Regions from separate parts of the Shewanella inventionis genome, predicted to be linked through region 2. Evidence: riboswitches for the same ligand, from Rfam matches in the RefSeq annotation. Region 2 holds a riboswitch; the other holds the start of a gene.
The links. A riboswitch is a leader RNA that binds a small molecule or an ion and turns the genes downstream of it on or off. The one in region 2 is predicted to bind thiamine pyrophosphate.

Region 1 (16,503 bases), 320 kb from region 2:
GCTTAGCGCGCATTAACTGCGAACTACGAATATGAGAATATTGAGCTTTTAAAGGCTCAGGTAAACCTTGATATACCGCTTCAGCAATAAGCTCTCGGTCCATGGCATATAAGGTTGAAGGCATAAAATCTGAATGATTAGATAATGGCAGTAAGGTTACTGCGTCATTAATCATCACTCCTATTGCACAATTGGCACTGCCATAATCAAATCCAACAAACATTGGCTTACCTTCAGTCGTCTAATCGAAAAAAGCGCTCAAAATAACACACTTATGGCGCTTGCTAAACCATTTATACTATATACGGGTTTTATTGCCGCTTTGGGCAAGTGCAAGAAATAAATCTGTCATAAAAATCACATAATATGTTCGGTAACTTAAATTATCTCTAACGAGATAAAGCATATACTGGGTGTGAAGGAATTATCACAGCCTAATTCGTTGATAGGATCAGCAATGTCATCTGCTATTAGTGAGCAATTTATTGATAAAGAATTGTCGTGGCTTTCTTTTAATGAGCGAGTACTGCAAGAAGCCTATGACAAACAGGTGCCGTTAATTGAGAGAGTAAGGTTTTTAGGGATTTTTTCTAGCAATATGGACGAGTTTTTTAAAGTCCGTGTAGCCTCAGTGCGTCGAGCAATTCTATTATCGAGCTTGTCAGACTCACCTTGTTCTAGCCGTGAATTATTGAAACAAATTCAGCAAAAAGTCATTGATTTGCAGGAGCGATTTGATTCAATTTACCTCGAACTCATTAAAGAACTCGTGCGCTTTAATATTTTCTTAATCAATGAATTGCAGCTCAATGAGTTTCAGAGTCAATGGTTACATAAATATTTTAATGACAACCTAATGCGCCACATTGCCCCATTTGTTCTGACCAAACACAGTGAATTGGTTAAAAACATCAACGACGATGCCACGTATTTATGTGTCTGTTTGCATCAAGGAGACGAGAAGCAATATGCCTTTGTCGAAGTGCCCACAGCAAACCTGCCCCGCTTTATTGAGCTTCCGTCGCAACACAAAACCAAGGTTAAACATCTTATATTGCTAGACAATATCATCAGACATTGTATCGACCAGTTGTTTAAACCGTTTTTTGAATATGATCATATCGAAGTGTTTTCAATGAAAATGACTCGAGATGCGGAGTTTGATATAGCTGTTGAGCTAGACAAAACCCAGCTAGAACAAATGTCTAACGGCCTTAAAAAGCGTTTACGAGCACAGCCTGTTAGGTTGGTGTTTGACCGTGAAATGCCAGAGCACATGCTCAACACATTAAAAAAGCAATTAAACATTAGCTCAACAGAATGTCTTATTCCGGGTGGGCGTTATCATAGCTTTAAAGACTTTATTAATTTCCCTAATCTTGGGCGTAAAAAGCTGTTAAACGATAAAATACCCGCATTAAGTAGTGTGAAATTTAACGCTTGCGCCAACAACTTTGAAGCCATCCGTCAGCACGATATTTTATTAAATTATCCATACCATAAGTTTTCTCATTTTACCGAGTTAGTCCGTCAAGCGGCATACGACCCAGCGGTTACAGCGATAAAAATCAATTTATACCGCGTGGCTAAAAATAGTCACATTATGCAATCGTTAATCGATGCAGTTAAAAACGGTAAACGAGTCACCGCCGTTATTGAACTGCTTGCGCGCTTTGACGAGCAATCAAATATCGACTGGACCGTACGCTTAACCGAGGCGGGCGTAAAAGTGCATCATGGTATTCCTAGCTTAAAAGTCCACTCCAAGCTCTGCCTCATTAGCCGCAAAGAAGGCAATGAAACAGTATTGTATGCGCATATCGGCTCAGGGAATTTTAATGAAGGTACCGCACGCTTTTATACCGACTTTTCATTGTTTACTGCCGACCAAAACATCACCCAAGAAGTTAAACAAGTATTTGAACTATTAAAGCGCCCTTACCACAAAGACAACTTTGAACACCTTATTGTTTCGCCTTTTAATTCCCGCCAACGTTGGTTAGCGCTTATCGATGATGAAATCATTGCCGCCAAGCAAAAAAAGCCTGCAGCCATTACCCTTAAAATTAACAATCTTGTTGATGATATTATGGTTAACAAGCTCTATGAAGCATCACAGGCGGGCGTAAAAATTAAATTGCTAATCCGCGGCATGTGCAGCTTATTACCACAGGTAAAAGGCATGAGCGATAACATTGAAGTGCTCAGTATTGTAGACCGTTTTTTAGAGCACTCTCGAGTAATGCAGTTTTACGCTAATGGCGCCGACAAAATCTATATTGGCTCATCTGATTGGATGTCACGAAATTTAGATGAACGTATTGAAGTCTGTACGCCAGTTTATGATAGTGAGCTGAAAAAAATGATCACCGATATTTTGAACATCCAACTGAGTGATAATACCAAAGCTCGCATAATTGACCCTTTACAACAAAACCTCTATAAAGCCAGAGGCAATAAACGAAAAGTACGCAGTCAGATTGCTATTCATCATTATTTATCCCAATATGAATCAAAGCAGGCTCAAAGAATGATCGATGCAAGCGCTGATAACACAGCAGAAGTCGCAACAGATTGGCTTGAGCAACCACAACAAAAAAAGGCTTAATATCACGTGTCATCTACTGAACACTCATTACATTTTGTCGCCATTGACATGGGGTCAAATAGCTTTCATTTAGTTATTGCTCGTGAGCAACATGGCAGCATTCAAATACTGCATAAAGAAAAACGTCAAGTACAACTGGCAAAAGGCCTGCAACCCGACGGCACCCTAGACGAAGACGCCATCGCTCGTGGTCTGGCCTGTTTAACAGAATTTAATCAGCGTTTTTCAGATTTAGAACAAACTCGGGTACGATTGGTTGCCACCCACACGTTGCGGGTTGCGACTAATTGTCATCAATTTATTAAAGCTGCGTTGAAAATCATTCCTTATCCAATAGAAATCGTTTCTGGCCACGAAGAAGCACGATTAATTTACCATGGCATTATGCACAGCCAAACGTTAGCGGAGCAAAACCTGGTGATTGATATTGGAGGTGGCTCAACCGAAGTCATTGTGGGTAAAGCTTCTTCAACCTCTCATTTAGCCAGTTTAAAATGTGGTTGTGTTAGTTATCAGCAGCGCTTCTTTCATGATGGCGCACTGACTAAACACCACTTTAAGGCTGCGCAAAGTGCTGCTGACAAACAATTTTCACAACTCAGTAATGCGTACTTTAAATCGTCATGGCCACTGGTATTAGGCAGCTCTGGTACAGTTAAAGCCATATCAGAAGCCTTGCAATGCATAACCGATCCCCAGCAAAGTTTAACCTTAGAAAATTTAAAATCCTTAAAGCAGTATCTTATTGGTGTTGGCCACATTGACAACATTAAGCTAGACAACCTCGACCCAAAACGAATTCCCCTATTGGCTCCTGGACTCAGTATTTTAATCAGTTTTTTTAAACGCTTATCTATCAATGAAATGCAAGTAGCACAAGGGGCATTACGTGAGGGAGTGTTATATGAGCTGGCACAAATTGAGCAGCTTGAGGGCGTCAAACAACGTACAGTGAGTAGCCTGGCGCAGCTTTATCATATCGACCCGGATCAAGCTGCAAATGTAACAGCAACTATCGACCATTTATTTTCGCAAGTGGCCTCGCAATGGCACATTAGTGAGTACCAATGGCTGCTTCACGATGCCGCCATGCTGCATGAAATAGGTATTCAAATCAATTCACGTGCTCATCAACGGCACGGTGGCTACATAATTCAAAACAGTGACTTGCCTGGGTTTAATCAATTACAACAGCACCTACTCGCCTTGCTCGTAGCCAATCAACGTAAGCGCATAGATGTCGAGGCCATTAGCGAACTGGATGACGACGAACAGATCATATTGATTCGATTATTGGTTATTTTTAGACTGGCAATGGTCATGAACCTGGGGCGGATAAGCAACAGTATCGAACCGGTTAGCATAACCGTTGATGAACAAACCGTGACATTATCGTTAATAGAGGGTCAACGTTTACAAAATGATTTACTTTGCAGAGATTTAGCTCAAGAGCAGAAAAAACTGGCGTTGCTAGGGATAAGTTTACGTTTTTAATCTGTTATGCAGCCCAGCTTTACTGGGCTGCAAACATCAGCAGTTAATAGATAGTCTACTTACTTTTTCATTTCTTCTTGTGCTTTACGCTGCGCTTCTTTTTGTTGGCGACGTGCGGCAATCACTTGGTTAACGTCACTGCCTATGTGCGCTTCACCGCGTTGCTTAGCTAATTGCACCTGGCGCTCACGCTCAATAAAACGTTGGCGCTGCTCTTCAGGGATTTTATCAATACAATGCGGGCAACTCACACCTTGTACATAAGCCTCAGATTGTTTTTCAGCTTCGGTGATCGGCATACGACATGCATTACATTGGTCATATTGACCTTTCTCTAGGCTGTGGTTAACGGCAACGCGATTATCAAACACAAAACACTCGCCTTCCCACATGCTTTGCTCTTGGTCAACTTCTTCAAGGTATTTTAAAATGCCGCCTTCAAGGTGGTAAACCTCATCAAAGCCCTGCTCTTTTAAATATGCGGTCGATTTTTCGCAGCGAATACCACCGGTACAAAACATTGCCACTTTTTTATGTTTAGCAGGATCTAGGTTTTGTTTTACGTATTCAGGAAACTCACGAAAGGTTTCTGTTACTGGGTTAACCGCATTTTTAAAGGTACCTATTTTCACTTCGTAATCATTACGGGTATCAACCAAGACCACATCGGGATCAGAAATCAGCGCGTTCCAGTCTTTAGGCTTAACATAAGTACCCACCACTTTACGTGGGTCAATGCCTTCAACGCCCATGGTCACAATTTCTTTTTTAAGCTTCACTTTGGTGCGATAAAATGGCATTTCATCATCAAAAGACAACTTGGTTACAATGTTATCTAGACCTGGTTGGCTGTCTAACCAAGCGAGTAAGTTATCAATACCCTGCTGCGTGCTAGCAACCGTGCCGTTAATGCCTTCTTGAGCAAGCAACAATGTGCCTTTCACTTCGTTTTGTTCCATTACCGACAATAACGGCTGACGAATTGACTCAAAATTGGGCAAGGCAACAAACTTATAAAGGGCACACACAACAACTTGAACAGGGGATGTTTGGTCTACATTAATGTCTTGCATACAATTACAACTCCGCTGGCTGGAACTTAATTTCCAGTGCATAAATAAACCCGGCGCACCATGCGCTAAGTCAAAAAAACGGCCGAAAGTATACCTAAATCACAATTGAAACACACCCACAAATTCGATCTGTATTCAAATTAGCTTTACACTATCTCCGCTAATGGTTAATTCACCTTGCAAATGTTGGCATAAGCTAAGATTTTCGTTCCCTAAATAAGTGTATTTTATGAATTCTGCAATTTTGTATTCTTTTCGTCGATGTCCCTATGCCATGCGTGCTCGCATTGCACTGCATTTAAGCACACTTAACCCATACATTCGTGAAATAGAACTCAAAAATAAACCTGATGAAATGCTTGCTGTGTCAGCAAAAGGGACCGTACCGGTTTTAATCACGGCAGATGGCAGTGTAATAGCTCAGAGCATTGAAATTATGCAGTTTGCGCTAACACAACATCCCGATCTAACCTCCCCTTGGTTAAGCCCAAATACCTATCAAACCTTACTTAACAACATATCAACTCCACAAACCAATGAGCTGATAAATGCTAATGATAACGACTTTAAACCCTGGTTAGACAAGTATAAATATGCAGACAGATTTCCCGAGCAAAGCCAGACATGGTACAGACAACAGGCAGAACTGTTTTTGCAGTTATTAGAAGAAAAATTAGCTCAACAGGCGTACCTATGCGCAGATAGCCCAACATTAGCTGACTTTGCGATTTTTCCGTTTATTCGCCAATTTGCCAATGTAGAACCGCAGTGGTTTGCAACAAAACCGTACCCAAAGCTAAGCCAGTGGTTAAGTCAATTAGTCAACAGCCCTCTATTTTTAGCTGTGATGCAAAAGACACCTCTTTGGTTGCCACAGCGAAACATAATGAAGCTCAAGCAAGCATAGCAACAATAAGTAAATGTCATACCTTTGTGTAAAAATGAAAATTTTATGAATATTTAGTAGGTTACTGACTATTATTCTGTTTAATTTTACAGTAAATTATCAGTCAAATGTAAATAACAGCTAAAAACACGCAGTTTTGGTTGTTTTTTCTGCAAAAGTTAAATTTAGGCTTACACTTAATTATCGTCATTGCTGGAATGCAAAGGAACATGACATGAACAATATGGATATTACGTTAGTCTTCATGCTTATTGCATTATTGATTTTACACATTCATTTTTGCTATCGGGCATTTACCTCGAAAGCACATATCAAAAACGCCCAGCGTATCGTGTGGGCAATGCTCAGTTTGTTAATGGGTCCATTAGGGTATTACGTCTACCAAAACCTTATTCCACTTGAGTTTTACGAATAGATTGCGACAACACGTTTAGGTGTAATACCAATGGCTATATATTGTTAACTCTTTGGTTAAAAAGGCTTTACGGTATAAACAGGCGAGCGTATCCATTGTGTTCGCACTACACTTGAAAACCCAACTTTGTAGAACATGTTGGTACAAGATCCGTTGGGCTGTCCACCACAATGAGCTATGGCCTCGTTATGGTGGTTAACCTTCAAAAGGTACTTCAGTGCACGGATTCAACTGACTTTTTCGAGCACTGAGCCCTGAAATTTTTCACTTACAGCTTATTGTACGTAAATGAAACATGGCATTATTTGAACCTGTAACAAATCTTGTCATTGCTTTGCAGAGAGTTCAAATAGGTGCACCCGACACTTGTTTTTTAAACATGCTGATCGATGAGTATCGGGTTTCCATCAGGATCAATAATTGCAAAACTCGATGGCCCTCTGTCTCCAGTTATTGAATTTTCAACTATTTCGATACCTTTAGATTTAAACTGCTCAAGTAACTGACGTACATCATCAAATGCGTCTACACTTTTAGCATTTTGATCCCAGCCAGGATTAAAGGTCAGTATATTTTTTTCAAACATCCCCTGAAACAAACCGATATTGGTGTCCCCATGCTTCATGATTAAAAAACCATGGGACTCTTCGCCGGCGAAGACTTCGAAGCCTAATTTCTCGTAAAATGCTTTCGATTTTTTCAAGTCTTTTACCGCTAAGCTAATTGAAAAACAGCCCAATTTCATTATCTTGCTCCTTGGTGATTGATAAAAACAAATACGACTTTATTAACATTACTGTTTATTGGCTCTGTTAACAACAAAACTCAATGCAACCAAGCTGATACTCAGACAAACAACACCAAACCATCCTGCCAGATCAAACGCTTGAATGCCCACAAATGACCCCAGTGCCCCACCAAGATAATAACCAAGCATATAAATACCGTTTATGCGGCTTTGGGCCTGTGGATCGATTGAAAATACTCGTACCTGATTAGACACCTGAGCACTGAACACCCCAAGGTCGATAAGTATAATACCGACAATTAACCCCAATAATGTGTCGGCAAATAGACCAGAAATAACAAAACCAATCGCAATGATCACCAATGCCATCCTTATCATGTTACGAGAGCCAAAACGGCTAACTCACGAGCCAGATACTTTGGCACCTATAACACCTGCAAGAGCAATCACCCCAAACAGCCCTGCTTGCTGAGCATTATAATGAAACGGAGACTCGCTAACGTGTAAGGCTAACGTCGCCCAAAGCGCATTGAAGGACGCAAACCAAAGTGCGCCAGTAAAAGCCGAAGCTCGCAGTATGGCATGCTGTTTAAATAATGTTGCCATGCTCGCAACAAGCTTAAAATAAGGGATCTTAATTGTCGGTGTATTGGTTGGTAAAAAAACGGTTAACAACACACCAAACAAGGTTGCAATACAAGCTGACATAAGAAATACAGCCCGCCAGCCAAACTGCTCACCCACAAAACCACTGAGTGTTCGAGAAAGTAAAATGCCCACCGTCAGACCTGTCATCAAAGTACCTATGACCCGACCTTTGTTTTCGGGCGTGCTTAACGACGCGGCAAATGGGATCAACTGCTGGGTTATATTGGCACTTAAGCTAATGATAAAACAGGCAATAACCAAAGCAATAAAACCCGATGAAGAAAACGCAACCAGTGATGATAGCACTAACAATACGGATAAAATGGCAATGAGCCGTTTGCGTGGCAGGGTGTCACCTAAAGGAGATAAAAACAATAACGCAGCGGCATAACCAATTTGTCCAGCCGCAGGCACCACGCCTAGTTGTCCACCGGTTAACCCAAGCTCTGCTCCAATATTGGGTAAAATGGGTTGATTATAATAAAGGTTTGCCCCCGTTGCCGAGACCGCGCTCGACATCAGTAACAAGCGCCCTTGACTTAATGTTTCATTGTGGGTTGTTGACATAATCCCGCCTTAATTTTGTTTATCAATTCGGTGCCTGAGTAGATAAACAAATTGTAGGGCGAACCAATCAATAACAAAAATAGTATTTAAATCTTGAATCAATACGATTTATGTATAGATAAAATCGGCTCAGCAGTAAAAAAGCTTGGAATTAACCGATAAATGTCTCGGCTTTAGCTTCCTGCGTCGCTTTATTTTTTAAATCCATTTTGTTTTAGTGCCTTGATATTTCGTAGGAATGAAAGCGTCAGGCAGCATTCTTTATTTCAAAAAAATCGCGCTATAAGAGCCTCAATATGTGTTTGTATTATTTTATTGCTAAAAGCACGAGCCGGTTAAATTTAAAGAGGCGCCAAAAAATGACAAGGGTTTTGATACACAGTGCACACAACATAAAGATGGGAGACAGGGCTGACTGTAATGGTCTAATGACAAAGGATATTGATTCGATTTTTGTAGACAGATACAGATGAAGTGTAAAACTGGGCGAAGCGCCCAAGGTTAATGCCCGAAGGCCATCTACATGAAGATGGCCACTGGTCAAAACGTCAAAACGTGATGACCTTGTGATATTTACAAATAACGCGCAAATTGTTGGCCACTTTTAAGCGGTTTAGTGGGTGCGACCACCGCTGGGGTGCCGACATATAAAAAGCCCACAATTTGGTCTTCTGCTGCTAATCCTAGCGCGTTATTCACATCAGCATTAAATGCAAAATCACCACTGCGCCACACAGCGCCTAATCCTATTGCAAATGCCGCTTGTTGCATGGCCATGGTGGCGCAACCTGCTGCGATGTGCTGCTCAATGGCCGGCACTTTGTCATGCTGTTGTGTTTTGGCCACAACGGTGATTACCATAGGCGCACGATATGGCATGTTACCAGCCTTGGTTATCATGGCGTCATCGGCACCTTGCGCTTTGGCGGCGGCAACAAAAATGTCAGCTAACTTAGCAAGGCCATCGTCAACGGCAATAATAAATTCCCACGGTGTTAGCGCGCCATGATCGGGTACTCTGGCGGCGGCATCGAGTAAAAAAGTCAGTTGTTCATCGTTAGGCGCTGGGGCCACAAGACGGGGTGTTGATTGGCGGGTCAGTAACAGTTGTTTAGCGTCCAAGATGCAATCCTTTCATGAAATATTTTGCAAATGATATTAACAAAAATCCCACCAATTTGGTGGGATAAATTAAACGGGTTTCATCTGCACAGTGAACAACACTATTTTAATAAGCGACGGCGAATAAAATAATCGGCACTGGTGTAACGACCACCGCCAATGACCAGTAATGCTAACAACATAAATAAGTAGGTGATGGCAAATTCAATCCCGTTATTTAAAATCACAAAATTGCCTGAGCTGGTCAGCCATTCGTAATTACCGTGTTGTTGTAAAATAGACTTTGCCGCGGCTAACTTTTCTGCTGAGGCAATCACGTTCTCGTTCGCTAACCATGAACTAGCATCGGCAATCGCTAACCAGCCATTAGGTAAATGCACCGCAAAAGCAGCCACCAGCATGGTGATCATCATAGGTAAAGCCACTAATCTTGTCGCAAGACCAATTAATAATAATACTCCGCCAAAGAGCTCTGTGCCTGCGGCCAATGCCGTCATCACCTCTGGCATGGGTAACCCTAAGCCCCAATCTGGATTACCAAACCAGGCTGCTGTGTCGTTAAAGTGCGACAATTTATTGTATCCTGCTTGCATTAATACGGGGGCAAGGTACAACCTTAACGCCAAAGCGGCTAAGCCTTCTAAATGCTTAATAGTGTGTAAAAATTTTTGATATAACCCAATTAATACCTGCATAAATAGCCTATTTTGATTGTCTGTTGAATTAAAAGACCCGTAAGCTCAATAAAACATTTCAATCAAAGATTATTTATCTAGGTGTAATTCGGTTAAATCGTCAACAAGCTCAGCTAGTTTACGGTCAAAATGCTTACGCTGTTTATCGCTAAAGCTCTGATTAAGTTCAATTATCATGACACCAAACTTATGAGTATTCACATCAACATTGTCTCGGTAAACTGACGATTTGAGTTCATCGGGTGCGGTAAATAAGCGAGTCATTTGGGTGGTAAAATACTCTGTTTCATTGCGGCGCAATAAAGCTTGTTCAAATTGACGCTGCCATTCATGACGATATTCTAACCACATATCAAGTGTAGCGAGCCGCTCGGTGTTGGCCTGATGAATAATCTGTTTTTGTGCATCACTTACACTGCCCGTCCACTCTTTGAGCTGCTTTTCAATGCGTTTATCTGAGTCTTTTATTAACTCAGCCTGATCTTTACCAGCGTATTCTTCGATAAGCTCTTTTTGCTCCTTTTTAAGCTGAGTTAATACTTGCTGAACTTGTTTGTCATCAAAGCTGGCAATAATGGGCAGTAGCTCTGGCATAACAAAGTCAAAAATACGGTACCAATGTGCTTTGGCCATAGTGACTTGTTGCTGCCACAGCTCAGGGGTTAAAGAATAGTCATTGGCTTGTGTGGAGAGTATGGTTAATTGATCACGGTAACGTGGAAGCTCTTCTTGTCGATGCCATACTAAAAATTGCTCCACCAGATGATCAAACTTATTTTGCTGATCGCGGTTTAAGTCAACGTACTCTTCAACTTCCCATTCAATGGCCCAATCAAGAAAAAAATAACTCACCTTGGTTGAGCAGCCTACAAAGAAAATTGAACAGCACAATAACAGCAACAGTTTTTTGGTCACGATTGATCCCTCAAAATTTATATTGTTTATATGTACATTGATTAGTGGATGAGAGCCAAGTATTGATTGTAAAACTTAATGTATTTAGACATCGCTAATGTATCTTCTTGAGTGGTTTCAGCGGCCATAAGCAGCGCCCACATCGCCGAAAACAACCAAAAACAATTTATTGCTGCAGGTAATGCCGCCTTGGCAGCTGCCACGTCTGTTAAACTCGCCATTTGACAATATTGCACAATAACCTTGTGGGTCAATTGATTTACTTGTTCATTTGTTAACTCATGTGTAGCTACGGCACTGGCTAAATCAAATAGCGGGTGGCTGGCAACAGCGTATTCGTAATCAATACAATACAATTTCGCTTGGTCGACATTATCATCATGAGTTTGGCAAGCCGATGTACTGCTTAATAATAGGTTATGCGGTGTTAAATCACGATGACAGAAAATTGGCAATAATACGCACGACTCTAGTTGTGATAACCAATGCCTTACGCGAACATTCATGCACTGCAATTGTTGCCATGCTTGTTGCCATTGCCCTTGAGTTTGTTCTGCACTGTATTGTGCAAGTTGCTGGGCATACTGCTGCCATTGGGCGCTAACGGTGATACTTTTAGACGGTACAGGTAATTGACTCAGCGAGGCAAACAATTGTGCCAGCAAAGTAACTGCATCCACATGAGGATGAGACATCGCAGCCAATGGCCGAGCAGATGAGTGGCCAAACATTGATGAGAATTGACTCCAATCGCCATGAGGTTGAGCGACAAACTCACTTAAATAGAATTGCTTGTCATCACTCACCCATTCAAGTTGCGGGGCAATATTTGCATCAATGGCAGCTCGCCAACATTCAATTTCAAGCTCTCGGTTACACCAATTGCTGTGGCGTTGGTTAACGCGTAATACCTTGTCACCTGTGGGGCAAGACAATCGGTAATTTTGGTTACTTAACCCTCCATTTAATAAAGTTACTGCGCTGCATTGGGTTAATAATGAGTGATACATTGCAGCAGGCATGGCCTGCTGCAATGTTTTGATTAACTCACTTGGTAAAGTCAGCAAGGGTGATGGCATGTAATCTAACACTATAACAATCTGATAATGCAGTGATTATACACTAATTACTTGTGAAGAAACCTTGTCTTGCTCTACAACATTATGTTGATATTTTTTGCGCCACATCAGGTAACCCGCGAGTGCCATTCCGACATATAAAATAAATAAACCGCTAGTGAGCATTAAGCCTTTTTGAAAGTATAAATAGATAGAAACCACATCAATAACAACCCAATAGAGCCAGTTTTCGAGCACTTTTTTTGCCACTAAATAGGTAGTAACCACTGCAAAACAGGTTGTTGCTGCGTCAATATAGGGAAAAGCCGCAGAAGTATAATTTGCCATTGCGTAGCCAACAATCACAGACACTAAAGATGTCACGGCAATGACGATGCTATGGGTTTTAAGTGACCAACTGGTAATCTTAAGATGGGAGCTAACATGGTGTTGCTGCGTTTGCTGTGCTGGCGGCACATGCAGCCATAACCAGTAACCGTAAACCGCCATACCCATATAATAAATATTAAGTACCGACTCCATCAACAACGACACATTCCAAAACAAAACGGTATAAATTGCTGTGCTAATAAATGCAGCAGACCAACACCATATATTGGTCCGCATGGCCAAAATAAGATACACAAGTGCAAGCATGACCGCGATAGCCTCCCAAAAGGTCATTACCGATGCTTCGTTAATGGCTTGCTGAATCGCTAATATCATGTCATTCATGGTCATTATTCACTATGGCTTAGGTTAAGTTCGCCGCCAATAAATTTGCACACAAACACGGCTTTGCCCCACTTTTCGTGAGCGGCTTGCATTTCGATGGCTAACATTGACATCACATCGCTGTATTCACCACACACTTGCGTTGCCATGGCATTGGTAACACGTTCAATATTGTTGTAACTATCAACACGACCAATAAACCACTTGATCGGGTCAAGATAGTTTTCGTTAAAGGGATACATACTGATTTCTGCAGTTAATTTCATCGCTTATATCCTAAAAGGTATGCGGCACCGGGTGGTGCCGCTGTTGAACTTACATAAACTTATAATCGAATGTAACGCCCACTTGACGAGGGTCGCCATAACGTATGTATTGCTTGTCGGCCCAATCTAAATCGGGTTCGTTACCAAAGTAGAACCCGCGCACACCATATTCTTTATCAAATAAGTTTCTGCCCCATAAATAAGCAGACCAGGTTGCGGTTTCATAACCAATACGTGTGTTAAAAATGGTATAGGCATCTGAGGTTGATTCGTTACTGTCTGAGTAATAAAAATCACTTTTACCACTGGCATTAAGGTTAGCAAACCAGCCAGAGTCAGCCACATAAGTCATTCCGGCACTGTAGGTAAATTGAGGTGAATGAGCGAGTTCACGGCCAGATAAGTCGATAATAGAACCGTATTTGTCGCTGTATTCATATTGACCGTATTCGGTTTCCAACCAACCAACACCGCCGTAAAATTCAATATTTTCAGTAACGTACCACTTGGTATCCAGCTCTGCACCGTAATTTTGCGAACTACCGGCATTTTCAGTAAATAGCACAAACCGTTGAGGATTATCAGGATCTTGTAAAGACGCAGCCACTTGTTGATCTTCACGATCCATAAAGAATATCGCTAGCGTAGAATCAACTTGGCCGTTTAACCATGTCGACTTCATGCCGATTTCATAGTTATACAAAATCTCAGTATCAAACTCTTTTTTGTTGGCAAGCTCAGTAGGCAGGGTCATGTTAAAACCACCCGCTTTATAACCTCGCGCAATACGGGCATAAGTATTATGGTTGCTATTAATCGCTTTTGATAAAGCAATATGGCCGCCCCACATGTTTTCTGACGGGTCAAAATTATCATTATTGCTGTCAGTATATTCGCTGTCGCGGCGCTCAAAACGCAAACCGGTTGACAACAAATAGTCGTTGCCTAAATGACTGTCCAATTGCCCGAATACCGCATAATTTGTGGCTTCATAACTTGACTGCAGCACTTCATCTGGCCAGGTGTTGTACTCTGAGTACAAGTCGTTATCTTCATTGAGGTTCATGGCATACACACCCACTAACCAATCCGTTGAGCCTGCAAAAATACGCCCGGCATCTTTTGACGATAAACGAAACTCTTGGGTTAATGTACGACGGTCCCCCGCTTTATCCCAGGTGTAATCGTATACACAGGGCTCAGTGCCAATAACATTGTAATCGTCGTCATACGCTGTACATTGCTTACTGGCCCAGTAATCAGGGTTTGCCCAGTCGCCGTCATACGCATGATGATGATCGGTTTGTGCGAGTGATGTGAGCGAGGTAAAGTCAAATGCACTTGCACCACTGTAAATAAACTTAAGCCCTGCACCTGTGGTTTTTTGAGTATCAACACCCGGTTTATCCGTTAAGGTATTGCTGGTGTTATTATCGAGTGTCCAGGCATCGTAGCCATTATCAAAATTGGCATGCAGTAAGGTTAAATCAATTTGTAAATCGTCGCTGGCATACCAACGCAATTTAGCGCGGGCGCTTAGCTCATCACGCTCATTGGTGTCGTCACGGTTTAAGTATAAATTATCACGATACCCATTTTGATTGTGCTGCTCTACAGACACGCGATATAACAACTTACCTGTATCATTTAATGGCCCAGAGCTAAAACCAGAAAACGTACGTAAATCATCATCGCCCACGCTGACTTTAGCGCCATGCTCAAACGAGTCGGTTGGGTCGTTACTTTTAAGGTAAATTAATCCAGCTAATGCATTGGCACCATATTGCGTCCCTTGCGGTCCACGCAGCACTTCAACTTGCTGCATGTCATACATACTCGACACCATGCCAAGCCCAGACAAATCAATATCATCGACCACATAACCCACTGAAGAATTAGGCGCTCCTTGGTATTGCTCTTGCTCACCCACACCACGGATTTGAAAATACTTAGGGCGCGAACTTCCGCCTGACCAGTTAAAGTTAGCGATAGAATTGAGTACATCTTCGAAATGTTGAGCGCCTTCATCTTCTAATTGCTGCGCATCAATGACGGTGACACTCGATGGCATTTTATCAAGGCTGATATGACTAAAATCAGCATTGACAACAATCACTTCCATTTTTTCGTATTCTGGTGTGACGCGCTCAATATCTGCAGTTTTAGCCAGAGTAACGGGCGAGCTCAATGCGGTAATAACCGCTAAAGCAATTGGCGAATGGGATAACCCAAATGAATTTTTCGTGAACATAGGACCTCAAATAGTTATTTTGAGATCCGGCAAGAGTAGCGAATAAGAGGTGCACTTATAGATAGTGTGGCCCATTCCTACGCCGGTATAAGCCGGATCAGGTTCTAAGGGTTCGTCTTAAGACATCTCAGTTCAGTAGTGCTGAACACCCCTTGGCGGCCACGAGTATAAACTATCTAAAATTTGATTACACGATCCTTCATACAATTTGATAACACAAAATAGCGTGTCAATATCAAGTCGGTGTTTCTTTGTATTCAAGTAAACAAAGCCTTGCTCAGTATTGAGTTATCACATATCAACAGCGATTAATCAGAGTAGGTTTCGCGCACGTATATTTCAAAATGACTGACTTGAGTATTAGGTGCGACGGCACTCACTTGCAGTTGTTGCATGCCATGTAATTTAAGCGACTTCCAACTCGTTGCTTCATCTTCAATGGTATAGCCGTTGGCGTCAAACCAGGTGAATTTGTATTGCACGCGTTGGTCATAGCTCGATTTACTTTGAATTAATGCAGACGCTTTAACTAGGTCTCCAATCATTATTGATGAAATGTCAGTCACATTAACATCACTGGCAAAAGAGCTGCTATCCACTCGCACTTGCCCGTTAGAGTCAACGGCAATACCCGCGGTATTGTGGGCGCAGGCGCCAAATAACAAGGTTGAAGTGAGTACAAAAAATGATGCAAGTTTCATAATCTTTTCCTTAAATGTTACTGGCGGTATTGGGTTATTAGTCTAACAAAAAGTGCGCTCTCGCAGTCGCAATTAACTGTTTACGGTTTGTTTGCCAACAATTAATACTCACATTGGCCACCCGGCGACCTTGACGGGTAATCTTGCATTCTGCAAAGGTGTCTTGGTGTAAACCAGCCCGTAAATAATCAATTGAAAAATCGACAATTTTAGGCACCTTTTTAGCTTGCATAAACACCATTAATTGCACAATGGCCGACATTTCCATAAAACCAGCAATTACACCGCCATGAATAGCCG
Region 2 (16,503 bases):
GGTTATTCCACTTCATTAATTGAGCAACAGAGACTTGTTGAGATTGCGCAATTTTCCATAACGAATCACCAGATTTAATCGTATAAGTCTGCTTGTTAGGGCTAGATTTCACGACGGCTTTTCGAGCGAGAATTTGGTCAGCTGTCATGGTTGCTAAATCAGGATCTTTGATTGCCACAGGGATAATCAAGAACTTACCAGCAATGATATTGTTGCCTTTAATGCCGTTACTGCTGCGAATAAGTGTTTCTGTGGTTTCAAATTGATCGGCAATACGGCTAATGCTATCACCAGATTTAATTTTGTAGCGTACCCAGTTAATGCGTGATTCTGGCTCAATAGTGGCTAATGCACGTTTAAAGGTTGCTGCTTTATCGCTTGGTACGATTAGCTGATGTGGGCCTTGTGGAGCTGTTGCCCAACGCTTTAAACCTGGATTAATCGCTTTTAAGTCGACGATGTCGATTTGAGCTAGATCAGCGGCTAAATTAATATCAAGCTGACTTTCAATATTAACCACTTCAATTTGCGGTGTATTTTCAATTGGCGTTAATGTTATGCCATATTTATCGGCATGCTTAATGACATCTGCCAGTGCAAGTAATTGCGGCACATAATGAGCGGTTTCTTTTGGTAATGATAGCGACCAAAAATCGGCGGCCTTGCCTTTAGCCTTGTTGCGTTTAATGGCATTGAGTAAGCGGCCTTCACCAGAATTATACGCTGCAATCGTGTAAAACCAGTTATTGTCCATTTTAGGGTATAAGTATTGGAGTAAATCTAGAGCTGCCTTCGTTGATGATGCAACATCTTGTCGGCCATCAAACCACCAGTTAGTTTTGACACCAAAAGACAACGCGGTTTGCGGTGTTAATTGCCATAAACCTGATGCATGGCTACTCGAATAAGCTAAGGGATCGAAACCGCTTTCTACAATAGGTAACAAGGCAAGTTCTATTGGTAGATTGCGTTCTTCGAGTTGTTCAACGATATAGTATAAAAATGGACTTGCACGTTGGGTGATAATTTCTAAATGCTTTGGATTATCCAGATACCATTGCTTGTATTGCATCACAAGAGCATTATCGACCGTAGGCAATGACATTTGTTTGCTGATCCGCAACCACAAATTGTTTACCTCTGCCACTTGCTCTTCTATTTCATCAAGTGTAACGGTAGCCGATTTTTTGCTTTTTGCCTTTAGTGCAACTTTAGTTGGTTCATTGTCTGTTTGGACAGTTGACGTTTGGAGTGTCTGACACCCAGTTACCGCCACTATGGTGCCGGCAATAATGAATAAATTTACTTTCATTGAAGATACACTTCCTCAAGTTCTCAGGCCTTAAAATAGGGATCGAACATACCAAATGCCTATGAGACTCTTTTGGTCATGCTTTAGTTCAGTTTTGCATTGTAGATTAAAACATTTGGCTTGTCTTATTAAAGTGTTTTCATGTTGGGCTAAAAGTTATTTTTCCACTCTCGCATAAGTGTAAATGTTTGTATTTCATCTATATTTGGTATTTTGTATTCGTTCGATATTGCGACTTGAGTCTCATTTATATGACATCGTAGGAAGGGGTTTATCGCTTTTTCTATGGCAATTGTGCTAGGTATGGAAGGGATGTTTTGTGAGCGTAATTGATCGACTTTTTGTGAATATTTGTTCAACTCGATATTGTTAGGAGTCACTTGTTGGGCAAAATTAAGATTTGCTCGGGTATATTCGTGAGCACAATACACTTCAGTATTGTCGGGTAACTGGGCTAACATTTTAAGCGACTGCAGCATTTGATTAGGTGTGCCTTCAAATAAGCGACCGCAACCGCCACTAAATAATGTATCGCCGCAAAAGAGCTTGTTATCGATATAATATGCGATGTGTCCTAAGGTATGGCCAGGTACTGCAAAGACTTGTACGTTACCCAAATGGCTAATGTCTATCGTGGTGTTTATGTTGATTGATAGCGACTCTGTGAGCCCTGCAATTTGCTCGTTACTTGGGCCATAAACAACAAGACGATGATCAAAATGCTGTTGTAATTGTGCTATCCCACCAGTGTGATCACTATGATGATGGGTAATTAACACACCAACTAGATTTAATGTTGTGGTGGCTAAATAGTCAATTACACTCTGAGCACAACCAGGGTCGACGACATAGGCTTTAGAGCTACCTATTTGATGTATTAACCAAATATAGTTGTCTTTAAATGCTGCAATGGTATGTACCTTAAACATAATCTGGCTCGAGTGAAGTTGATTTATCTGTTAGGGTAACGGATAAAACCAAATCACATCAAGTGCTATGCTGGTTACGTTAAGATTAATGAGACAGAGGAGTAACCGTGACCGAACCTAGGTTAGTACCGCAACATTGGCTAGACTTGCCTTTTGGTGAGGTGTTGCAGGCTGAAATTGAAGCAGCTCTTGCTCCTTGGTGGCCACGTATTTTTGGCTATCATTTACTTAAAGTCGGTGCGTTAAGCAGTCAAATTAATACAATGAACTGCTCTATTGCTCGTCATTATTCCTCATTTAAAGGACAAGACGCCAATATTCAAGCTGATCCTCATTATTTACCATTACAGCAACATGTTATTGACGCTGTGATAAGTTGTTTTTTATTAGAGTTTGAACAAAATCCATATCAAATTTTACGTGAGTTTGACCGCGTACTCATCAATAGTGGTTATATATTTATTGTGGGCTTTAACCCTGTGAGTCCAGTTTTTGCGGGCAAAATTTTACCCAAGTATCAAGGTCAACTCCCGTGGAGTGGCCAGTTTTTTATGCCGTCCAGAGTGAAAGACTGGCTCGGCTTATTAGGGTATCAAGTGCTTGCAGATGAGCGTTTAATGCATCATTCACTACTCGGGCCTGTAAGCCGTCAGCCAGAACAGCATCCCTGGTGGCAAAAAAGTTTAGCCAATTGGTTACCGGGCACAGGCAGTGTATATGTGATTGTGGCTCGTAAACTCACAGTGCCTTTAACACCTATACGAGATAAATCTAAGATCAGCGCACCCAACTGGGCTACAGCCCCAACTGCGGGGCGCTCTGGTTTGTCAAAACGCTAGTATCACTTTTGCTCAAGCGATATCCAGCCTCCAACGTTTTTTTGGCTTTGTTGTGATTGGTGTTCGCTTGAGTAAAAAGCGCATTGACTTGATAATATCATCGAAGGTTAATGCGTGGTGCTCAGACAATGCCAGCTTAAGGTTGATAACCCTCATCGACTTGCTTTGGTTTGGCTTCTGCAGCTTGTCTGGCTAATGTGTCGCATCGTTCATTTTCTTTATGTCCAGCATGGCCTTTAACCCAGCGCCAATCAATACGGTGTAGTTGACTGACAGCGTCTAAACGTTTCCATAGATCAACATTTTTTACTGGTTGTTTGGTTGAGGTTATCCAGCCTTTCTTTTTCCAACCATGGATCCAGGATGTAATGCCTTGACGCATATATTGGCTGTCACTGGTTAGGATGATGTTGCAAGGCTCATATAAGGCTTCAAGCGCAATAATGGGAGCCAGTAATTCCATGCGATTATTGGTTGTTAATGCAAAACCGTCGGCTATTTCATGGGTGTGATTTTTGTATTTCATTACCACACCATAACCGCCATATCCTGGATTGCCTAAACATGATCCATCGGTAAAGATATACAGCTGTTTGAGTTCGGCCATCAAATTGTTACCATAGCAAAATATTCACGCCAGTATACTTAATTTAGTTAGGGGCGAGGGCTTAAAGAGTAAAAATTATGAACATTATTTCAAGTGCGAGTCGCCAAGTTATTCTCGATACCGAAACAACAGGTATGAATCAGGCTGGTGGTCCAGTTTATATAGGCCATAGAATTATAGAAATTGGTTGTGTTGAAGTGATTAACCGCCGATTAACGGGACGCACTTACCATCAGTATATCAATCCGGGCCAAGCTATTGATGAAGAAGCCATTCAGGTGCATGGTATTACTAATGAGCGTGTTGCACATGAACCTAGGTTTCATCAAATCGCTCAAGATTTCATAGACTTCATTGATGGTGCTGAAATTGTTGCACACAACGCAAGCTTCGACGTTAGCTTTATGGATCATGAGTTTTCTAAGCTCAATCCTGTCGGGCCTAAAACCAAAGATATTTGCTCTATTTTAGACAGTTTAGCCATTGCCAAGCGCTTGCATCCAGGGCAAAAAAATAACCTTGATGCTTTGTGTAAGCGTTACGGTATCGATAATAGTCGTAGAACCTATCACGGAGCATTGCTAGATGCTGAAATTCTAGCTGATGTATACTTAATTATGACGGGTGGACAAATTAAGTTTAATTTGTCTAATGAAAAGGCCGGTCAAGAAGCGGGTGGGATAAAAAAAATCGACACAGCAGCGTTTAATCTTAAAGTAGTTGGGGCTACGGCCGATGAATTAGTATTACACGAACAACGACTTGACCTCATTGCCAAGTCTGGAAAATGTCTTTGGAGAGGGTAATCCCACCTTTATGATTGTTAGCCTTTCACGTCACATTACCTTAGTTGTTTTATTATTACTAAGCCCGATTATGGCTTGGCAATCGAGTGCATTGGCGGCCCCCGTTAAGGCTTCACTTGCCGCTGAGCTTAAAAATCGATTTCGTATTGATTATATGGTGGAAAGCTTAACGTTAGTGATACAGCGCGATTATGGTTCTGCGCCAGTGGTTGTGGTGTTACCTGATGGAAGCAAATGGTATTCAACACGTCATCCGCAAAATGTAAAATGGGTTGATGGCATTTCTGCAGACATGATCCAAATAGAAAACCCCATGCCAGGTCCTTGGCAGTTACTTGGGCAAGTAACTGAAGGCTCAACTATTCAAAAAATCTCTAAACTCGACATTGAAGTACAACCCTTGCCACAACCACTGTTTCAGGGTGAGCGTCTTAAGATCACAGCCAGATTGCTGGGCGACAATTTAACCATGAGAATGCCAGGCTTAGAATACATGGTTGAATGGACTTCGCGTTTTACCAGTCAACATATTGCTGGAGATGATAATTTTGCCACAGGCACCATTATTGTTGGGGCTTATAAAGACAATGGTGAAGAATTAGATGAAGCGCCTGATGATGGAATATTTACCGGCGCCCAAAATCTTGAACAACCCACAGGTCACTATACGTTGACCGTCACAGCACGCAACAACGTGTTTGAGCGTGAATATGTGATGCCATTTAAGTTATCGAAACAGCCTATTACCGCTGAAATGGTGCCCAATAATGATCCACTAAAGGGTATCTGGCAGATACAGTTAACCGTAGATGAAAGCCAAGTTTTACTTGCAGAAACTCATTTTGAGTTTGAACTTGTCGGCCCAGCAGGTTTACAGGTACCTATTTCATTGCAAAACATGACCAGTGCAGAACAGATATTGTATTTACCTAAAGTGACTGAATATGGGAGTTACCGAGTCAAAGGCAGTGTTGTTTCCACTACTGTAGAAGGGCGAGAAATTGTACTTCATTTGCCTGAGATGTTTTTTAATTTAATTGAGCCGCCCAAGCCAGGACCAACTGCTGAAGAACTTGCTGAGCAAGCTGCCGAACAAGCCGCAATAGAAGAGCAAATAGCTAAAGATAATGCTATTTTTTGGATTATTGTGGTCAATGGTGTGTTATTTATTGTCGGCATTATTGGGATTGTGGTGTGGCGTAAGCGTCAAACATTAGCTAAAGCAATGGCCGCAGCTGAAGAACGCTTAAAACAAAATCCGCCAAAAGAACAAAAGGCTGAGCCAAGTCAACTTGAAAGCTTAGATTTAGATGACATCGATTTAACTATGCCTGACGATAAACATTAATCTTCTCTGTGTTATCAGATTAATGTTTGAATTTTGTACTAAAAACTAATTTCTGTTTGTTTTTTAGCTAATCGAGTCAAAACAATTAAAAAACAGTTGACGATTAATTATCACAACTTTATTATTCATCGCACTTGAGTGGAGCGGTAGTTCAGTTGGTTAGAATACCGGCCTGTCACGCCGGGGGTCGCGGGTTCGAGTCCCGTCCGCTCCGCCAATCAAGTAACTGTTTGCACTTAATAAAATAGATAATTGAAAAGTTGTTATTTTTATTAAGTGTATACAAACCGTTTTGGAGCGGTAGTTCAGTTGGTTAGAATACCGGCCTGTCACGCCGGGGGTCGCGGGTTCGAGTCCCGTCCGCTCCGCCAAATAACGAAGCCTTTACAGAAATGTAAGGGCTTTTTTATTTATTCTTTTAGCTCGATAGATAGTTAGATATTTAGATATTTAGATAGCTCGATAGCTCGATAGCTCGATAGCTCGATAGCTAGGTGGAAGATAACAGAGCGTCGCGGGTTCACTATTACAACATCAGCGTCCGCTGTGCCAAATAACGAAGCCTTTACAGAAATGTAAGGGCTTTTTTATTTATTCCTTTAGCTCGATAGATAGTTAGTTAGATAGCTCGATAGCTAGGTGGAAGATAACAGAGCGTCGCGGGTTCACTCTTACAACATCAGCGTCCGCTACGCCAAATAACGAAGCCTTTACAGAAATGTAAGGGCTTTTTTATTTATTCTTTTAGCTCGATAGATAGTTAGTTAGATAGTTAGATATTTAGATAGCTCGATAGCTAGGTGGAAGATAACAGAGCGTCGCGGGTTCACTTTTACAACATCAGCGTCCGCTGTGCCAAATAACGAAGCCTTTACAGAAATGTAAGGGCTTTTTTATTGGTCTTTTTTATTTATTCTTTTAGCTCGATAGCTAGGTGGAAGATAGCAGAGCGTCGTGGGTTCACTCTTACAACATCAGCGTCCGCTGTGCCAAATAACGAAGCCTCTACATTGTTGTAGAGGCTTTTTATATTGCTGATATGACACGACTAGTGTTATAAGTTTTCGTCAGCCTTTAATAAGGTTAGGCTGTCATTCACTTGCCATTTTAAAACTGAATTACAGTGTGTTGGCTAAAATTTATAGCTGACACTAAGGTCGATAGATCGCCCTGTACCTGCCATTTGTTCAAATCCTTGAGTGTTATCTTGTTTATAGTTGGCAATACTGACCCCGCCAAGAGGCAGTTGATAGTAATGGTCAAGTAGATTATTGATTGCAGCTGTCATGGTGACGTTTTGCCATTCAATCGTGCTGGTAAAGTTAATCAGAGAATAACTGCCAGTAACGTTTTCGAGGCGATTGTTGTCAACTCGCTCTTTGGTTGCAACCCATTGCCAGCTTAAGCTGTTTTTCCAATGTCCCAATTGATGGGCAATGGCTAACTCTGTTTGTAATGGCTTAATTTGATACAAAGGGGTATGGGTATCGTTTCGCTCACCATGAGCGGCGCTGATATTGGATGTGATTGTCCAGTTGCCATCGTCTTTTTCAGTTAACTGATAGCTGATATCCATTCTCGCGCCAAATAATGCGGCGTCGACATTACTAAATTCTAATATGTTGCGTGTGTGATTATTAGATGGGGTGAAGCTACTGATAACATCGGCATCAATATAGTCTGTTATGTCGCTATACCAGGTTGTGGCAGAGGCTGAATAATCCTCTGTTGTAAGAGTGTAACCTACACTTATTGTGTGGGCGGTTTCTTCTACTAAATCTGGGTTCCCTACATAGCCGTTGCCATCGCCATACCAGCCTATCATGGTTGTTGCCATTGTGCTTTGGCCCCAACTGTAACGTTCATACAAATTAGGTGCTCGACTTTTTCGCGCTAGTCCTAATTCAATGGTTTCGTTATGATTTAGTTGATATTTAACCAACCAGGTCGCATCTATTATTTGATTGTCTCGTTGTCTATTAAGTTGATTAAATTCGCTAGCTGCTAGCGCATTAACATTTGTCATTCCCATCATACTCATGGTGTTGTAGGCTTGCACATCACCGGCGCGAGTAGACACGTACTCGTAACGCACCCCAGCAGACATCCACCATTGGTTGTTGAAGGCCTGTTGCCATTCTCCATACACGGCCGCGCGCTTACGCTGACCATCGTTAATATTGATGTAGTCGTTAGGGCCCATCATGGTAGAACCTTCAATGGCTGGCCAGCTATCGTTAAGTTGGTACAGGTAGTATTCTTGTCCGAGCAATAGTGTGCGGTTGTTGCTAAGAGGTAATTGCCAATGTAGCTGATAGCTGAAATCATTTCCTGAGGTTTCCATTGGCATCATGCCGGTTTTTTCTGCGGTAAAAAATCCCATTTCATGTTCGACACTGTGCCAATTGGCTTGAGCGCTAAATAGGCCATCATTTTCTAGGGTTTGTTGATATCTAAGTAATGCGCCAAAACTGTCGTTATTGGTCATGTCCATATACTGATTAGCAAACCCTTGGAACGGGATGTGTTGGTGAGTTAATTTAAGGGCTACTTGTTGTGTTTCATCTTGCCATGCCGCGATAAGTGCATGGTTTTGAGCTTGATAAAGCGTGTCTAGAACCTTATGGCCATTACCGTCTGTATAGCTGTTTGCATCCTCATAGGCGCCTTGGTAGCTCAAACTGATGTTTTTACTGGCCATTTGAGTGTTGATACTTGCCAGCAGTGTGTCACTTGCGCTGCGATACCCGGCAGACACATTGCCATTTTGCCAGCTTAGTTTCTCAGTTTGGTTAAACTCCGGGTTTAAGCTTGTGACATTAATAACACCTGCAATATTATCTCCGCCAGCACTGACTGGCGACACGCCTGCTATCACTTCTGTTAAAGTGATTTGGTTTGCCGCTGTATATGACAGTGGTGGGTTCATGTGATTCGCGCATGATGATGTGATGTCACCGCCATCAATCAATACTTTAATGCGGTCGCCCATCAAACCATTCAAAATGGGCAAAGCAGATACGCCTCCTGCCTGTGAAAAATCAACGCCTTGTTTTGACAGTAACTTTTCAGCTGAGTTTACTACATCTTTATTTGTTGTTTGTTGTCCGTGAACTTCAAGGCGCTCAATGTCTGTATCTATAATAATATTAGCTTGTTTGGCCAAGGCATTTGGCGATATGAGCACCATGATTGCGAAAGCGATTGGTGAGTAAGTTAGGTGTGTACGGTTATTAGCATAAACAGTTTGCTGGCTATTATTTTTCAAGATTATCACCGAATCATTTTTAGGATGAATAATTATCATCGATTTATAAGTTGTCGATTAATTATAACTTGCTAATAAATAGATGGAATGCGACAAATTGCCGCACCTGTCAACGCTATGGTGGATCTTTAGGATGACTGTAGGTGATAGGTGTGGCTGAGCATTGACGGTATGTATTTCAATTTTCTATCGCTTAACGGTGTGATGTGAGATAGGGCTTGTTTTTACCCTCAAAGCTTGCTTATACTGCGTGACATCTTGTCGGAGTGCCATTATGGCTGAGACCGTTTATTCGGGATCCGTTGAACCTGATCAGGCTAGAACCTGCGAAGGAAACAAGCGTAATAATCATGACTTTTGAAGATGATTAATGTGCGATAAATCGGTAAGTTAACCTTTAATTCCTAGTATTGTTGGTTATCAAGGTTTTTACACAGCTTTTTCATTTTTTAATTGGTTATTGACGTAAACAACAGCAAGCATTTTGTTGTTTACTTTTGCTATCAACACCCTCCAGGCAAGCAACTCTACTTATATTTATGAGGTTGCTAATGTCGCAAACATCACGTCGTCAAACGCGAGCTAATGCTCAGCAATTTATTGATACCTTAAAACCACTGCAACATCCTAACTCTGAAAAAGTCTACTTATCGGGTAGCCGCGCAGATATTAATGTCTCAATGAGGCAAATAACTCAAACCGATACAATCATTGGCGGCACAGATGAACAGCCAATCACACAAGGTAACCCTCCTATCATGGTATATGACTGCGCAGGTGCTTATTCTGATCCCAATGCTGAGATTAATGTACGCAACGGTTTACCCAAAATTCGCCAAGCATGGATTGATGAACGCCAAGATACAGAACTACTTGATGGAGCAAGTTCAAGGTTTACCCAGCAACGATTAGCTGATGATGGCCTAGATCATCTGCGATTTGATGTGCTTAACGCTCCACGCAGAGCAAAGCTTGGACAGTGTGTTACACAAATGCATTACGCTCGAAAAGGCATTATTACCCCAGAAATGGAATACATTGCCATTAGAGAAAACATGGCTCGTGAAACTGTTACAGACAGTGTACTCACACAACACTCTCCTGGAGAGGCCTTTGGCGCTCAAATAGGACTACGCATCACTCCAGAGTTTGTCCGTGATGAAGTGGCACGAGGCAGGGCGATTATCCCGCTTAATATTAATCATCCTGAAGCGGAGCCCATGATCATTGGCCGAAATTTTTTGGTTAAAGTGAACGCCAATATTGGCAACTCTGCAGTGACTTCATCAATTGAAGAAGAAGTTGAAAAACTGGTTTGGTCAACCCGCTGGGGCGCCGATACGGTCATGGATTTATCGACGGGGCGCTATATTCATGAAACCCGTGAGTGGATCATTCGTAATTCGCCTGTGCCAATCGGTACGGTACCGATTTATCAAGCACTTGAGAAAGTGAATGGCGTTGCAGAAGCACTTAATTGGGATATTTTTCGAGACACGCTTATTGAACAGGCCGAACAAGGGGTAGATTACTTTACGATACATGCAGGAGTGTTGTTGCGTTATGTGCCAATGACGGCAAAACGCTTGACAGGTATTGTGTCTAGGGGTGGTTCAATTATGGCTAAGTGGTGTTTAAGCCACCATAAAGAAAGCTTTTTATACGAGCATTTTCGCGATATTTGTCAAATCTGTGCTCAATATGATGTCTCCTTGTCATTGGGCGACGGTATGCGTCCAGGATCAATCGCAGATGCGAATGATGAAGCTCAATTTGCAGAACTTGAAACCCTAGGTGAACTGGTCAAAATAGCATGGGAATATGACGTTCAAACCTTTATTGAAGGCCCAGGGCATGTGCCAATGCAGCTCATCAAAATCAATATGGAAAAACAGTTAGCACACTGTGATGAAGCTCCTTTTTACACTCTAGGCCCACAAACAACCGATATTGCACCGGGTTACGATCATTTTACCTCGGGTATTGGTGCGGCAATGATGGCTTGGTATGGCGTAGCAATGTTGTGTTACGTTACGCCAAAAGAACACCTGGGTTTACCCAATAAAGAAGATGTAAAACAAGGCTTAATTGCTTATAAAATTGCAGCTCATGCCGCTGATGTTGCAAAAGGACATCCAGGTGCGCAAATACGCGATAATGCCTTATCTAAAGCGCGCTTTGAGTTTCGCTGGCAAGACCAATACAACCTTGGTCTAGATCCTGACACCGCTCGTGCTTATCACGATGAATCCTTGCCGCAAGAATCTGCTAAAGTCGCGCATTTTTGCTCCATGTGCGGTCCTAAATTTTGCTCAATGAAAATCACTCAAGAAGTGCGTGAATATGCCAGTTTGCTTGATGGTGCAAAAGCGCAAGCCATTTCAGTGGTGTCAGCTAATGCCTATCAGACTGACGCGATGGCACAAAAGTCTGCTGAATTTAAAGCAACTGGCTCGTCGCTTTATCATGAGGTGACTCAGCGCAGTCAGCCTAGTATGAGTGATGTGTCATTTTCTGGCTTGGCAAAAGAGGTTCAATCATGACATCAACTCTATTGAATCAACCCCATAGCAGTAACCCCATTGTGTGGAGTATAGCGGGTTCAGACAGTGGTGGCGGCGCGGGTATTCAGGCTGATTTGTTAACGATGAATGATTTGGGTTGCCATGGCTGTAGTGTTGTTACCAGCATTACAGCTCAAAACTCAGTGAGCGTAGATCTTGTTGAACCTATTTCGGCCAAAATGTTGTTGGCGCAATTAGTCACCTTATGGGCAGATCTGCCTCCAGCAGCCATCAAAATTGGCCTACTAGCCAATCAACAGCAAGTTGATGTTATTACGAGCTGGCTTAGTGCACTCAAACAACAAAATCTATTACCTGTTGTGGTGCTAGATCCTGTCATGGTTGCCAGTAGTGGTGATGTATTTAATCAAATTGATTTTACGCCATTTTCAGGGCTTATTAGTGTTCTTACCCCCAATCAACATGAGTTATTTCGTTTATGCTCAGCGGTAACGATAACTAAACCTTCACCAAGTCACGATGATGATGAACATAACATGGTTTTGGCGGCACAATGGTTAGCGACAGCATACCAATGCCAGGTCGTTGCCAAAGGCGGTGATGCACCATGGCAAGGCAATAAAGCAATGGATGTGTATGTGACAAAACGTGTGTTTGGGGCAAGTCCTTATCATGACAATCAGGTGTTTACGTTAACAAGTCCAAGAGTTGCAACGGTTAATCATCATGGTAGTGGTTGCACATTGTCGTCGGCTATTGCCAGTTTCAGCGCCCATGGTTTTGTGGTTCATGATGCAGTTGTACTTGCAAAAGCCTATGTCACTAAAGGGCTACAAAACAGCTATGCAGTCGGTCAAGGCCCAGGAGTGTTGGCGCGAACAGCTTGGCCAACAGACTTAGCCTTAATGCCACATATTGGCCATTATCACCAAGATAATATTACAGATAACAAGCGCTCATTCGCTGCGTTAAGTGGGCCTCTGGGTGTTTACCCTGTGCTTAACTCTTTAGCGCAAATCAAAGCGGTTTTAAGTGCGGGCTGTAAAACGGTTCAATTTCGCCGCAAATTAACTGACGCAAACGATGAGTTAGCGATTGAGCAGCTAGAAACTGATATTAAAGCAGCCATACACTTAGCCAGAGAGTGTAATGCTCAATTATTCGTTAATGACCATTGGCAATTGGCGCTAAAACACCATGCATTTGGTGTGCACTTAGGCCAAGAAGATCTTGCTGATGCCAATCTCACTGCGCTTGCAGAGGCTGGAATGGCCTTAGGGATCTCCAGCCATAGTTATTTTGAGGCATTGCTGGCTCATCAATGTTCGCCATCATACATTGCATTTGGCCATATTTATCCAACAACCACAAAGCAAATGCCTTCAAAACCCCAGGGGATCGCTAAGTTGTCACGCTATGTGAGTCTTTTTGGCCGAGACTATCCTACCGTCGCCATTGGTGGAATTGATAAAGCCTGCCTTAGCGATGTGGCTCAAAGCGAGGTCGGTGACGTTGCTGTGGTGAGGGCGATAACTCAGGCTACGCATCCTGCACAAGCCTATCGAGAGTTGCATCATGCCTGGTTGCAACTCACGCGAAGTCGCCACACATGCACTCCTTCAGCCTTGATTAAGGAGGCGGTATGAATACCTTATCAGCTCGGCAATATATGCAGTATTCAAGCAACATATTATTGCACGATATTGGAGAGGCAGGGCAGCTTGCCATAATGAATAGTCACGTTGTTATTGTGGGGCTGGGTGGCCTTGGGCAATTGGTTGCACAGTATCTTGCCGCCGCTGGGGTTAAATCAATGACCTTAATTGACAACGACGTTGTAGCCTTGTCAAACCTACCTAGACAGCTACTTTATGTTGATTCTGATCTTGGTGAGCTAAAAGTTAATGTCGCCAAACGCGCCTTAGCTAAGGCTAATTCAAATATCAAGTTAACTGTGTTTGCTCACCGACTAACCCATCAACATCTTGACGTTTGGGCAAGGCGCTTAATGACAGCCGCAGTGGTGTTTGACTGCACAGATAACATTGAAACAAGGCAGCTAATTAATCAGATTTGCGTTGCTCACAAACTCACGCTAGTGAGTGGGGCGATAAGTGCATATCAAGGACAGGTGTTTTGTATCGATTTTAATCATAACCAATACGGTTGTTATCGTTGTTTGTACCCGGCAGATATTCACCTTGCTCAACATTGCGCTCAACAAGGGGTGTTAGGCCCTGCTGTAGGGGTAGTCGCGAGTTTACAAGCTTTGTTTGGTGTGCAGCATATCACCAATACTTTTAAGGCTTATGGCAAGCTACATCGATTCGATGCGCAAGCTTTTGTCTGGCAAAGCGCACAAATGGTTCAAGATCCAGATTGTGAGGTTTGCACGGCTACACAACAACATTTAGCCTGGGAGAGTCACGATGATAATAGCTAATACTCAGTCTTTTTTACTGGTAGAAATTAATGGCACGAACGAAACACTCCCAGCTAAAATCTGTTTATCTGAATTATTGATATTAAAAAACATATGCCCTAACTCGGTCGCCATTGTGGTCAATGACGCTGTGGTTCCTAAAAGTCGCTGGTCCCATGTGCTATGCCAATCACATGACAGAATTAGCCTATTTTCTGCTGTGGCTGGGGGTTAGTATGTTAACGATATCCGATCATCAATTTTCATCCAGATTGTTTACTGGAACCGGTAAATTTAGCCACCAAGATATTATGTTAGCGGCGCTTGCCAGCTCAGGTTCGCAACTGGTAACACTTGCAATGAAGCGCATTGATTTACACCTTGAACACGATAATTTACTGACACCGCTTCAACGTTCAGGGGTTAAGCTGTTGCCAAATACAGCCGGTGCACGAAATGCTAAAGAAGCTGTGTTGGCAGCTCAAATAGCATACGAATTGTTAGGAACCAAATGGGTAAAACTTGAAATTCATCCCGATCCTAAATACCTCATGCCAGATCCTGTCGAAACGCTATTGGCTGCTCAAACCTTATGTGAGCAAGGCTATACAGTGTTGCCGTATGTGCATGCTGATCCTGTTTTGTGTCGGCGCTTAGAAGACGTTGGCTGTGCTGCATTAATGCCTCTTGGCAGCCCAATTGGCAGTAATCAAGGCCTGGCGACAGAGACCTTTTTGCACATCATCATTGAGCAAGCAAAAGTGCCTGTTATTGTTGACGCAGGTATTGGTTCACCGTCACAAGCGTGCCGTGCGATGGAAATGGGCGCAGATGCTGTGCTAGTAAACACCGCGATTGCAAGCAGTGCCCAGCCACAAAAAATGGCACATTGTTTTGCTCAGGCTGTTATTGCTGGTAGGCAAGCTTATGAGGCCGGACTTGGTGCTGTTAATCAACAAGCCTATGCAACAAGTCCACTAACGGGTTTTTTAGGGGAAAGTAGATGAGCACATTTGCAGATACTTTTTTTAAATTGAACCCTGATTCATTATCGCTAAGTTTATATTCAGCAACCGCAACAGATGTGGAGCGCGCATTACGAAACCCCGCTGGGGATTTAAACAGTTTAATGGCGCTATTATCACCGGCAGCCATGGCTTACCTTGAGCCTATGGCGCAGCAGGCTGCTGCAATAACAAGGCAGCGATTTGGGGCTAATGTGGGGTTGTTTGTCCCGTTATATGTTTCCAATTTATGTGCCAATGAATGTGATTATTGCGGCTTTAGTATGAGCAATAAAGTCAAACGTAAGACATTAAATCAAGATGAGTTAATTCAAGAAATAGCCATTATCAAAGCCAGAGGTTTTGACTCGGTGTTGTTAGTTTCTGGCGAGCATGAAACCAAGGTTGGCCCGAGTTATTTTGAAGCTATTATGCCTCTGGTGAAAGCTCATTTTAATCATGTGGCAATTGAGATCCAGCCTCTTGAAACCCCAGAATATCAACTCTTGGCAAAACTAGGTGTCGATGCGGTTATGGTTTACCAGGAAACCTATCGAACACAGACCTATGCCAAACATCACACCAGAGGTAAAAAGCAAGATTTTATTAATCGTTTAACCACTCCAGATCGGGTTGCCAAAGCCGGTATTGATAAAATTGGCTTAGGTGTCCTTTTAGGTTTAGATGATTGGCGCTTAGATGCGTTACTAATGGCACATCATTTAGATTACCTTGAAAAAAACTACTGGCGATGCCGCTACAGCATATCGTTACCCAGGTTACGGCCTTGCACCGGTGGGATTAAGCCTAAAGTTGAGCTCAGTGATGCAGGCCTTGTGCAAATGATCTGTGCCTTTCGATTATTTAACCCCCAGTTAGAAATCAGTCTATCAACACGTGAATTACCCCATTTACGAGATAATTTATTGCCTTTAGGCATTACACATATCAGTGCGGGTAGCTCAACACAGCCCGGTGGATATCAACACCCACAGACTGAACTTGATCAATTTGAAATTAGTGATGAACGCTCTGTTGACCAGGTGGTTTCAGCGCTAAAACAACGGGGTTTCAATCCATTATGGAAAGACTGGGAAGGGGCTTGGTTAACCAGTTAAGCTGAGCAATTTTGCTGTTTAAAAACTGTACATTTTGGGTGGTTTAGGCAATAATAAATACGTAATTTATTTTTAGGTTTACGATTTACATCAGGAGCCAAATGATGCAAGTACAATCAGCGTATGCTTCAGGAATGCAGGGATTGCAAAGTGCACAACAAGGTTTAGCGCAAGCAACCACGTCAGTTGCCACACCTGATGAACAAAAACCAGCCGTACCACAAGACACTGTGACGTTGAGCTCGCAAGCAGTATCACAAAGTAATACTGCTACGGCTTTAATATCGGCGACTGAATCGGTCAATCAAGCACAGGCCTCGACTAA

Region 1: it holds a riboswitch for thiamine pyrophosphate, as region 2 does, so the genes downstream of both, K8B83_RS15290 (TonB-dependent receptor) here and thiC (phosphomethylpyrimidine synthase ThiC) in region 2, are expected to answer to the same signal.

The regions. Positions count from the first base shown of each region.
Region 1 is NZ_CP082926.1:3,416,618-3,433,120, forward strand. Features, by position in the region: gene yegD (molecular chaperone) at 1-223, opposite strand, end outside; gene ppk1 (polyphosphate kinase 1) at 458-2,608, shown strand; gene K8B83_RS15225 (Ppx/GppA phosphatase family protein) at 2,615-4,102, shown strand; gene trhO (oxygen-dependent tRNA uridine(34) hydroxylase TrhO) at 4,162-5,175, opposite strand; gene K8B83_RS15235 (glutathione S-transferase) at 5,405-6,082, shown strand; gene K8B83_RS15240 (hypothetical protein) at 6,297-6,497, shown strand; gene K8B83_RS15245 (VOC family protein) at 6,871-7,242, opposite strand; gene K8B83_RS15250 (MFS transporter) at 7,291-7,605, opposite strand; gene K8B83_RS15255 (MFS transporter) at 7,648-8,460, opposite strand; gene K8B83_RS15260 (NAD(P)H nitroreductase) at 9,034-9,582, opposite strand; gene K8B83_RS15265 (HvfX family Cu-binding RiPP maturation protein) at 9,684-10,277, opposite strand; gene K8B83_RS15270 (DUF6279 family lipoprotein) at 10,347-11,192, opposite strand; gene K8B83_RS15275 (phosphotransferase) at 11,234-12,283, opposite strand; gene pnuC (nicotinamide riboside transporter PnuC) at 12,308-12,985, opposite strand; gene K8B83_RS15285 (hypothetical protein) at 12,991-13,251, opposite strand; gene K8B83_RS15290 (TonB-dependent receptor) at 13,301-15,502, opposite strand; TPP riboswitch at 15,560-15,665, opposite strand; gene K8B83_RS15295 (YcfL family protein) at 15,811-16,203, opposite strand; gene K8B83_RS15300 (PaaI family thioesterase) at 16,241-16,503, opposite strand, start outside.
Region 2 is NZ_CP082926.1:3,101,329-3,117,831, reverse strand. Features, by position in the region: gene K8B83_RS13780 (lytic transglycosylase) at 1-1,312, opposite strand, end outside; gene gloB (hydroxyacylglutathione hydrolase) at 1,462-2,241, opposite strand; gene K8B83_RS13770 (methyltransferase domain-containing protein) at 2,349-3,080, shown strand; gene rnhA (ribonuclease HI) at 3,217-3,687, opposite strand; gene dnaQ (DNA polymerase III subunit epsilon) at 3,765-4,493, shown strand; gene K8B83_RS13755 (TIGR03503 family protein) at 4,504-5,841, shown strand; tRNA gene K8B83_RS13750 (tRNA-Asp) at 5,982-6,058, shown strand; tRNA gene K8B83_RS13745 (tRNA-Asp) at 6,136-6,212, shown strand; gene K8B83_RS13740 (TonB-dependent receptor plug domain-containing protein) at 6,974-9,031, opposite strand; TPP riboswitch at 9,362-9,461, shown strand; gene thiC (phosphomethylpyrimidine synthase ThiC) at 9,661-11,652, shown strand; gene K8B83_RS13730 (bifunctional hydroxymethylpyrimidine kinase/phosphomethylpyrimidine kinase) at 11,649-13,280, shown strand; gene K8B83_RS13725 (HesA/MoeB/ThiF family protein) at 13,277-14,077, shown strand; gene thiS (sulfur carrier protein ThiS) at 14,064-14,291, shown strand; gene K8B83_RS13715 (thiazole synthase) at 14,293-15,063, shown strand; gene thiH (2-iminoacetate synthase ThiH) at 15,060-16,178, shown strand; gene K8B83_RS13705 (chemotaxis protein) at 16,283-16,503, shown strand, end outside.